DNA from 3 places in the Paenibacillus sp. EKM212P genome. Region 2 is predicted to be linked to each of the others. Evidence: riboswitches for the same ligand, from Rfam matches in the RefSeq annotation. Region 2 holds a riboswitch; each other region holds the start of a gene.
What was found. A riboswitch is a leader RNA that binds a small molecule or an ion and turns the genes downstream of it on or off. The one in region 2 is predicted to bind glycine.

Region 1 (3,279 bases), on a different contig from region 2:
ATCCTTCTTGGTCGGTGTGTTGCGTGTAAGTGATTCGGTCAAACGCTTGCCAGTCGGCGTCTGAGCCAAGCCGCCTTTGGCGGTCTCGCGGTGCTTCGACGGCATCGCACTGCCGACTTCAAGCATCACGTCAATGACTTCGTCAGACGGAATAGCGCTGCGCACACCCGCCAAAGCCATATCCGCTGCGGCAAGCGCAGTCACGGCTCCCAGCCCGTTGCGCACGATGCACGGAATCTCCACGAGTCCAGCGACGGGGTCGCAAATCAGGCCGAGTGTGTTCTTAAGAGCGAGGCCCACGGCGTGAACAGCCTGTTCAGGCGTACCACCACGCAGCTCGACCATAGCGCCAGCAGCCATCCCGATAGCTGAACCAATCTCAGCCTGACAGCCTCCCTCCGCGCCAGAAATGAAGGAGTTGTTGGCGATCACGTAGCCAATGGCTCCAGCGGCGAACAGGCCGTTCACCATATGCTCATCATCCCAGCCGAACCGCTCCTGCGCACTGATGAACACACCAGGGATAACCCCACATGAGCCTGCGGTAGGCGTGGCGACAATGCGACCCATGGATGCATTAACCTCCGACACGGAGAGGGCATAAGCCATGGCGAGCGCGGAGGCATCACCGGAGCAGGTTTCCCCTGACCGCAGATACTCGGCTAGGCGCTTGCCGTCACCGCCTGTCAATCCACTGCGGGATACGGTGTCTTGTGTTTGACCGCGATGAACGGCTTCCTTCATGACTTCATAATAATCAGACATTTGGCGAAAGATTTCTTCCTCCGTTGTATTCGTCTCTTGTACCTGCTCTTGAATCATCAAGCGGCCAATTGTGGTGGATTCTTCAGCGCATAAAGCGCTGATTTCATGTAGATGGCTAAACCGCATCGGATTCAGCTCCTTTTTTCAAATTAATCATCTTAATTTCATACATATGAGGTAAAGAACGCAGTTCCGCAATCAGTTCAGCCGGAGCAGAACTGTCCGTTTCAATGGCGGTGAGTGCTTCACCATCCCGGCCTTTGCGATCTACGTGCATATAGGCAATGTTAATGTGGGCCGCGCCCAGCGCTGAAGTTATCGCGCCCAATGTACCGGGCTTATCCGAGTGGAGAAGCACCAGCGTAGGCAGCTCCCCGGTCAGATTGACCCGGAATTCGTTAAGCTGCTGGACATGGATGCTGCCGCCGCCGATGGAGGAGCCCAACAGTGTGCGCTGATCCTCGCCCTTCCACAGCTCGAAACGGACAGTGTTCGGATGAGGCGCGGGGAGTCCGCTGACGGCGAATTCCACGGCCATCCCGGCTTGCTCTGCCCATTGCTCGGCATCCGGAATCCGGTGATCGTCCGTATCGTAATTAAGCAGCCCTGCGATGAGCGCCAGGTCTGTACCGTGTCCTTTATACGTGTCGGCAAAGGAGCCGTACAGTGTCATGCGGGCACGGTCAGGCTGCGTCCCGAGCCAGTGCCGGGCAACGCGTGCGAGCCGCACCGCGCCTGCGGTGTGTGAACTGGAAGGTCCGGTCATGGCCGGACCGATAATAGAAAATACATCTTTGAAACGCATGGTGTGGCCCCCTGTATGTTCTAATACCATACTATATGGTATTTCCGCGTCTTTGCGCGGTTATGACGGTTCCTAATGCTGACGCACAATGTAAGCACAAAAAAGGACAGGATAAGGAAGTTTCCCTTATCTCTGTCCTCGTTACCTGAGAGTTTCGTGCGGTGTTCTTACCGCCTTACCCCTTGGGTGGCTTGCGCTCTCTCCAGAGTTGCGTCAGATGACGATACATGGACCTGAGAGATTATCCGCCAGCCGGGTGCTGGCGTCTTGCTCCTTCGGTGCCGCCAGAGCGTAGGCTCCCTGGACAGACTCTCCCGTCATCTTCATTCGCGTATACCGTTCTACATGTCTTTCTTAGCGTAATGTATGCCGTGCTCGGTGTCAATCACAGGTTTAATTTTTACATAAACAGGTGCGTTCCCAATAAAAAAGATTAAAATTTACATAATTATGGATGAAATCAGGAAGGAATTAGAAGATTGGCGGCTAATCTGATAAAGGACAAGTATATTTATGGAAATCATAGGAGGGATATTGACGTATGGTAAAAGGCTTGCGATTCACAGGTTCACGCTTAAAAGGGATGTTGCATCTAGCAGCGATCGTATCACTGCTGATTGGGATCTTCGTTCCATTCGGTCAGGTCAAGGCGGAGGGAGCATTGACAGTAGCCGAAGCACTTCAGCGCCAAAGCAGTGGAGGTACGGTGACGGTGGAAGGTTACATCGTCGGACATGCTACCGGATCGAAAACGGCTAATTTTTCTTCCCCGTTCGCGAATGATTTTAACGTACTGATTGCCGATCAGGCAAATGAACGTAATACGTCTAATCTGTTGGATGTACAGCTGACTTCAGCGTACAGAGGGCAATATGGGCTATCAGGCCATCCTGAGCTGATCGGCAGCAAAATTCGTGTGACGGGTACACTCGGCGCCTACAATAATTTTGGTGGAGTGAAAAGCCCAAGCGCTGTTGAACTGGTGAGCGGAAGCGAGCCGGGGGAACCAGGCGAACCTGGCAACCCGGGTCAACCCGGTACTACACTGCCGGATGGAAAAGGCAAAAAGGTGCTGTTCGATAATACGCACGCACAGACCGCTGGCGCAGCAGATTGGGTCATTGAAGGCGCCTTCTCCGACTTTGCCAATGGACTGCGTAATGTAGGCTTTACGGTAGACCAATTGAATCGTCCCATTCCTTTTACTTATGGAGAGCAGGCCATAACATATGATAAGCTGCGCCAATATGATGTGTTCATTATTGGTGAAGCGAATGTTGCCTTTAAGGCATCCGAGCAGGCTGCTCTGCTGCAATACGTGAATAACGGGGGGAGCGTCTTCTTCATCTCCGATCATTATAATGCGGACCGTAACAAAAACCGTTGGGATTCCTCCGAAGTTATGAATGGCTACCGTCGTGGAGCCTATACTAATCCGGCCAAAGGCATGACTGCAGAAGAAGCTGCATCACCGGCGATGCAAGGATTAACAAGCTCCGATTGGCTGGCGACCAACTTTGGTGTTCGTTTCCGTTATAATGCGCTTGGTGACGTGAATGCTACTGACATTGTAGCCGCAGATCAATCTTTCGGTATTACCAAGGGTGTGCGCTCGATTGCAATGCATGCAGGATCTACGCTGGCTATTATTGATCCTACCAAGGCTAAAGGCATTGCTTATATCCCTTCAGGCACGAAAAAATGGGGGA
Region 2 (3,279 bases):
TTCTACGACAATGTATTTGATGAGCTGCGCAAGTATAATATTGAGCCGCTGGTAACATTGTCACATTATGAAACACCGCTAGGTCTGACGCAGAAGTATAATGGCTGGCTGGGACGCGAAGTCATACAGCATTACGTAAATTATGCCGAAACGGTGTTTACACGCTATAAGGATAAAGTAAAATACTGGCTGACCTTTAATGAAATCAATGTAATGACCATGAGTCCGTTCACCGGTGGCGGTGTGGTTATTGACCGTGTAGAAAACAAACAACAAGCGATATATCAAGCATTGCATCATCAATTTGTAGCTAGTGCACTGGCGACCAAACGGGGACATGAGATCATCCCGGGCGCTCAGATCGGCTGTATGCTGGCACGTATTGAAAGCTATCCACATACGTGTAACCCAGAGGATATACTGAAAGCCCAGCATGAAAATCAGATGAACCTTTTCTTTACGGATGTGCATGCCCGTGGGGAATATTCCAATTACATGAATCGTTATTTTGAAGAAAATAATGTTGTAATACACACAGAACCAGGCGATGCTGAAATATTGAAAAATAACACGGTTGATTTTATCTCATTTAGCTACTATATGACCTTGACCGTATCTGCAGGTCCAGAAGGTGAGAAAGCAGCAGGAAACCTGATTGGCGGCGTGAAAAATCCATATTTACAGTCCTCTGACTGGGGATGGCAAATTGATCCGATCGGTCTGCGTGTTACGCTGAACACGTTATATGACCGCTACCAAAAGCCGCTGTTCATCGTGGAAAATGGCTTGGGTGCGTATGATAAGGTAGAAGAAGACGGTTCTGTGCATGACACATATCGTATTGATTACTTGCGTCAGCATATTGTTCAAATGAAGGAAGCGATTGCCGACGGTGTTGATCTGCTTGGCTACACCAGCTGGGGCCCTATCGACCTTGTGAGCATGTCTACTTCCGAAATGTCCAAGCGCTACGGATTTATTTACGTTGATCTGGATGATGACGGTAACGGAACGCTCAAACGCTCCAAAAAGGACTCATTTAACTGGTATAAAAATGTGATAGCAACCAATGGTGAAGAATTGTAATTCCATATCGTCTCGGGCGGGTATAGCAGAGGACATTCTAAGGATGCAATCTGCTGTACCCGCTTTTTTGATAGACACAATAATAATATTTCAGAGGGCTTCACAAACTTTTCACTTGTAATAAGCTGAAAGTTTTCTGTATAATGAATAAAAATTTCATATGTCTGGTTGATGTTTGCGGGAGATGGAACGAAAGTTCCGACCGAAGGGGCAAAACTCTCAGGTGCTTAGGCTGATTACAGCAACAAGCGGGGACCGTAAACGGACAGAACTCTGGAGAGACCCTTAATTGGGCGCCGAAGGTGCACCGCAGAGAACATCTGCTTAAACTCTCAGGCAAAAGGACAGAGACGCGAATAACCTGTGACAGGGAATGCCCTAGGCTTTTTTATGAGCTATTAGTGGCAGAAACCTGCACAAGATGGTTGTATTTTTTCGTGCCTTTAACCTCTCCAGGAGTCGAATCAGCGGATTTGACTCTTTTTTGTTTTCTAATATGCTGGAGGAGCGGGTTGAAATGAATTTGGTACATGTGTTAGAAGCGATTAGCAGTTGGATATGGGGGGCGCCTCTCATCATTCTTGTCATGGGAACGGGGTTGTGGCTGACCATACGTTTGAAGATGCTGCAGGTATTCCGCCTGCCCCTGGCGATCAAGCTGATCGGTAAGGCCCCGAATGAAGGCAGCGGGGATGTAAGTAGTTTTGCGGCTTTGAGTACAGCGTTGGCGGCTACAGTTGGCACAGGAAGTATTGTCGGCGTAGCGACAGCCATTAAGCTGGGCGGGCCGGGTGCCTTGTTCTGGATGGTCGTTGCAGCCTTTTTTGGGATGGCGACGAAATATGCGGAAGGTGTACTTGCGGTAAAATACCGGGTGAAAGATCGGAATGGACAATTTTCCGGCGGCCCGATGTATTATATTGAGAAAGGTCTTGGACGCCGTTTTAAACCACTGGCGATGCTGTTTGCTTTTTCGGGCATGCTGGTAGCGTTGTTCGGGATTGGAACGTTTCCGCAGGTCAAAGCGATTGTATCTTCCACTGAAAACAGTTTTGGCGTTCCGCCCATTGTAACGGCACTGATTATTGCTATCCTTACAGGACTGGTTACTATTGGAGGACTCAAAAGCATTGCCAAGGTATCGACGAAGGTCGTTCCTTTTAAAACAGGTTTGTACGTACTGATCTGTCTCATCGTACTGATTCGGTTTGCTGACCAACTTCCTGCCGCAATTGCGCTGGTGCTCCATTCGGCATTTTCAACTACATCTGCAACGGGCGGATTTGCCGGAGCTACGATTATGCTGGCCATGCGTAGTGGGGTAGCCAGAGGTATTTTTGCCAATGAGGCCGGATTGGGGAGCGCACCGATTGCAGCCGCAGCTGCCAAAACCAAATGGCCTGCGGAGCAAGGGCTAATTTCCATGACAGGCGTGTTTATTGATACGATGGTTATTTGTGTGATGACTGGGTTGACGCTACTGGTTAGCGGTGTGTGGAGCGGGCCTACCGATGCGGGCCTGATGACTCAGCAAGCATTTTCCAGCGCATTCCCGCTGGGGGCAGAACTGCTCACAATTATTCTGATTATGTTCGCGTTCACCACCATGCTCGGCTGGAACTATTACGGGGAACGCTGTGTTGAATATTTGCTTGGGGTCAAGTGGATTAAACCATACCGTTATCTGTTCATCGTACTGGTTGCCGGGGGCGCGTTCATTAAACTGGATGCGATTTGGTTGCTGGCAGATATCTTTAACGCAATGATGGCTTTCCCGAACCTGATTGCACTGCTCGGCTTATCAGGAATTGTAGTTGCAGAAACCCGAACCTATATGGATTCTCTGAATTCTAGTAAGAAAAAGGGCATTCTTGCAGGTGCCAGTGTAGGGGCAGCTATTCAAGTAGAAGAAAAGGGACAAACGGTTAATTCATAAATTCCAAAAGGGAGTGCCCTCAGCCATCACAGGCTTGAGGACACTCCCTTTTAAATGTTATAACGATGCACGCAAAATAGCTAAAATATCTTCTTGATTCAGCTTTTTATAATTACCAAAGCCTCCGTATTCCATTTCACGGGCTGCAATGTTTGCGACTTTTTCCAATTGCTCATCATTAATATTGTAATCGGCCAGGGTGGAAGGGGCACCGAGACTTGTCCAGAATGCACTAAGACGGTCAATACCTTCCAAGG
Region 3 (3,279 bases), on a different contig from region 2:
TCCCCTTGATATCGAATGGCCTCTGGAATGTCACTGAATAAATCATCGATGGATGAAACGCCGACCACACGCAGCATTTCGGTTTGATCCTGTTCAGTCATAGGGAGATAACGATGCTGCTTCATAGGTTCTGGCTCCTTTCGAAAAGCAAAATTTTAAATCGTAAATTAGCTAATAAAAAAGTGTGAGATGGAAAACCCAGAAGTTCATATCTGACATGTTTGCTTTATTGAAATGAAGAGAGTTTAAGATCAGCGCGGGCGTTTATAAAAGGGGGCTGCCACCACCTCGGCACGCAGGCGTTTGCCACGAATCTCAACCTCCAGCGGTGTGGAGAGGGCGCTAAAACGACTGTCCACCAAGGCGAGGCCGAGATTACGCTTCAAGGTGGGCGACTGAGTCCCCGTTGTGACCTCACCGATGCGTTGTCCTTCTGCGAATACCGGGTAATGGGCGCGAGGGATACCGCGATCCATCATTTCCAGCCCGATCAATTTGCGAGGAATCCCTTGTTCTTTCTGACGTTGCAGTGCTTCTCTACCGATAAAATCTCCTTTATTCAGCTTGACGAAGAAACCTAGACCGGCTTCGAGCGGTGAAATCGTGGCAGATAACTCCTGTCCGTACAGCGGCAACCGTGCCTCAAAGCGTAATGTATCCCGAGCACCAAGTCCAGCGGGAATCAGCCCATACGACTCACCGGAACGAAGCAAACCCTCCCATATGGCTGGTGCTTCCGCGGCAGGTACGTAAAATTCAAAACCGTCTTCACCCGTATATCCGGTTCGTGAGACGAGTGCTTTTGCTCCGAACAATGGCACATTCTCATGGAAGCGAAAAGATGCCAGATTCGTAATGTCCGTATCTGCCACGGCTGCGGCAATACGTGCTGCTTCCGGTCCTTGCAACGCCAGCAATGCTATCGCATCAGACACATTCTCCATGTGAACGGATGCAGGCATATGGCGAATTAGCCAATCCCAATCCTTATCGATGTTAGAGGCGTTCACAACGAGCATGTAGCGCTCCGGTCCTTTGCAGTAAACAAGCAGGTCGTCTACTACCCCTCCATCGGGGTAACACAGGAGTGAATATTGTGCCTGACCTGGTTCCAACTGGCTGACATCATTCGTGGTCACCCTTTGCAGAAAAGCTTCGGCCTCTTTGCCTTCAACCAAAAATTCGCCCATATGCGATACATCGAATAAACCCGCACGTTGCCGGACGGCCTCATGCTCCTTTTGAATGCCGCTAAACTGAACGGGGAGCTCCCAGCCGCCAAAGTCAATACAACGAACCCCAGACTGCGTCCCGTAGGACGAATATAGCGGTGTTTTTCGCAAATTAGTCATTTTTCCACTCCTATCCGGTGTGATCGGCTAAACAAAAAAGACAGGCCGAAAAAAACGTATAGACGGCAGTCTACACTCTTTTTTTCAGCTCTGTCCTTGATACCAGAAAGTTACCCCGGTATGTACCGGGTTTCCCCTTGGGTGATCCGCTCCAATAGCGAATGCTCTCCAGAGATGCGTCCGGCAGAGGTCCTTTTGCCTGAGAGATTCACCTACAATGCAGGCTTACTCCTTCGGCGCTACCTTCGGGATCAACAGTATATTACCTGGCTTTGCAGATAACAACTTGATCCGATTCGCGTGCACTTATGTCTCATAAGCGGCAACAGCTATGCGAATCTTTTTGGCAGTCTCTCCCTCCGCGTTCATCCGCGTTTGCAGTTGTCGGGGTGTTTCCCAAAGCATTTGCTATAACCCATTAATACGCAAATTCATTCAAAATGTCAATAAAAATGTCATCAAAAACAATAGAAAAAACATTTAATATATAAATAAGGATATGTAAGCGTTTGTTATAAGTTATCATATTTTTATATAGTACGCCATATGAGGTCATATGAAGTATTTTTGTTAGTATTATTGACATGAGTGTTCCTGTTGTCATAATCTTAACCTGTCTAATACAGGTGAGCAAAAGCGATTTTATTCATATGGAAGCGAGGGGAACAAAATGGGTGAAGTGAAGCAGCAACTTTGGTATACAGACGAACATGAGTGGGTTCAGCGCACAGAGAATGGAACGTTGCGGATTGGTATTACAGACTTTGCACAGCATCAACTGGGTGATATTGTTTTTGTAGAATTACCTGAGGCGGGAGTAACGATTGAGCAGGGAGCGGAGATCGGTACGATTGAATCGGTGAAGACGGTATCCGACCTTTTTGCTCCGGTGACGGGAACCGTATTAAAAGTGAATGAAGCGCTGGAAAGTACGCCTGAGCTAGTGAATGAATCTCCCTATGAAAAAGGTTGGATGATCGAAGTAGAGATGGGTAAAGATGTGGAGGAAGCATTGGGCAAGCTACTGTCTGCGGATCAATACGAGCAGTTGATTTCCGATGAGCAGTAATGGAGCAATGTAGTATGGAATAAGAGTGTTATTTGTCTGCTCGATTTTTGTATACAACAGTCGCTATGATTTGACATAGCGACTATTTTTTTGTCTTTTTGCAGACGTAATTACGTGTTTTATTCTGATGTAGAGGGTTGTCCCTATAGTAAGAATCATACATAATCCAGTACGGTTTTTCGACTAATTTCTAAAGCTACAGGTCATATTAAGAAGAATTATGCAGGTATAATACCTTCTCGGATAAATTAAATTTAAATGTTGTCATCAACGTTCATGACGAAAGTACGTTTTCATTTCGTTGATGAAGATAGCGCTGTCATTTAGTATGAATTTTAAGAAAAGGTAGTGATGCTTACCTACAAGGAGGATTTGAATATGAGTACATTGGACGCAAAGCCAAGTTCAAAAGGAGGCACTCGTGTCGCCGTACAGCGTTTTGGCCGTTTTCTTAGCGGTATGGTTATGCCCAATATGGGAGCCTTTATCGCGTGGGGATTGATTACGGCACTCTTTATTCCGACCGGGTGGTTCCCGAACGAAGGTTTTGCACAACTGGTTGATCCGATGAAAAATTATTTGCTGCCGCTGCTGATTGGTTACACGGGAGGCACGATGATTCACGGACAACGTGGAGGTGTGATTGGTGCCATTATGACGATGGGTGTCATAGTGGGAGCCGATATCCCGATGTTCCTGGGCGCGATGGTCGCTGGTCCGCTGGCTGCGTGGATATTGAAGAAGTTCGACAAGGCCATTGAAGGCAAAGTCAGATCAGGCTTTGAAATGCTGGTCAATAATTTTTCGGCCGGGATTATCGGTGCCATTCTAGCACTGCTTGCCCATGTGGCGATCGGC

Region 1: another riboswitch for glycine. It lies ahead of sdaAB (L-serine ammonia-lyase, iron-sulfur-dependent subunit beta); the one in region 2 lies ahead of G9G54_RS19015 (alanine/glycine:cation symporter family protein).
Region 3: another riboswitch for glycine. It lies ahead of gcvT (glycine cleavage system aminomethyltransferase GcvT); the one in region 2 lies ahead of G9G54_RS19015 (alanine/glycine:cation symporter family protein).

What each region holds. Positions count from the first base shown of each region.
Region 1 is NZ_JAAMNR010000005.1:15,172-18,450, forward strand. It holds gene sdaAA (L-serine ammonia-lyase, iron-sulfur-dependent, subunit alpha) at 1-891, opposite strand, end outside; gene sdaAB (L-serine ammonia-lyase, iron-sulfur-dependent subunit beta) at 881-1,570, opposite strand; glycine riboswitch at 1,782-1,897, opposite strand; gene G9G54_RS15675 (DUF6359 domain-containing protein) at 2,112-3,279, shown strand, end outside.
Region 2 is NZ_JAAMNR010000006.1:294,675-297,953, forward strand. It holds gene G9G54_RS19010 (glycoside hydrolase family 1 protein) at 1-1,086, shown strand, start outside; glycine riboswitch at 1,255-1,331, shown strand; glycine riboswitch at 1,350-1,444, shown strand; gene G9G54_RS19015 (alanine/glycine:cation symporter family protein) at 1,604-3,022, shown strand; gene G9G54_RS19020 (iron-containing alcohol dehydrogenase) at 3,080-3,279, opposite strand, start outside.
Region 3 is NZ_JAAMNR010000004.1:580,024-583,302, reverse strand. It holds gene gcvPA (aminomethyl-transferring glycine dehydrogenase subunit GcvPA) at 1-125, opposite strand, end outside; gene gcvT (glycine cleavage system aminomethyltransferase GcvT) at 252-1,352, opposite strand; glycine riboswitch at 1,530-1,721, opposite strand; gene gcvH (glycine cleavage system protein GcvH) at 2,023-2,421, shown strand; gene G9G54_RS15205 (PTS mannitol transporter subunit IICB) at 2,800-3,279, shown strand, end outside.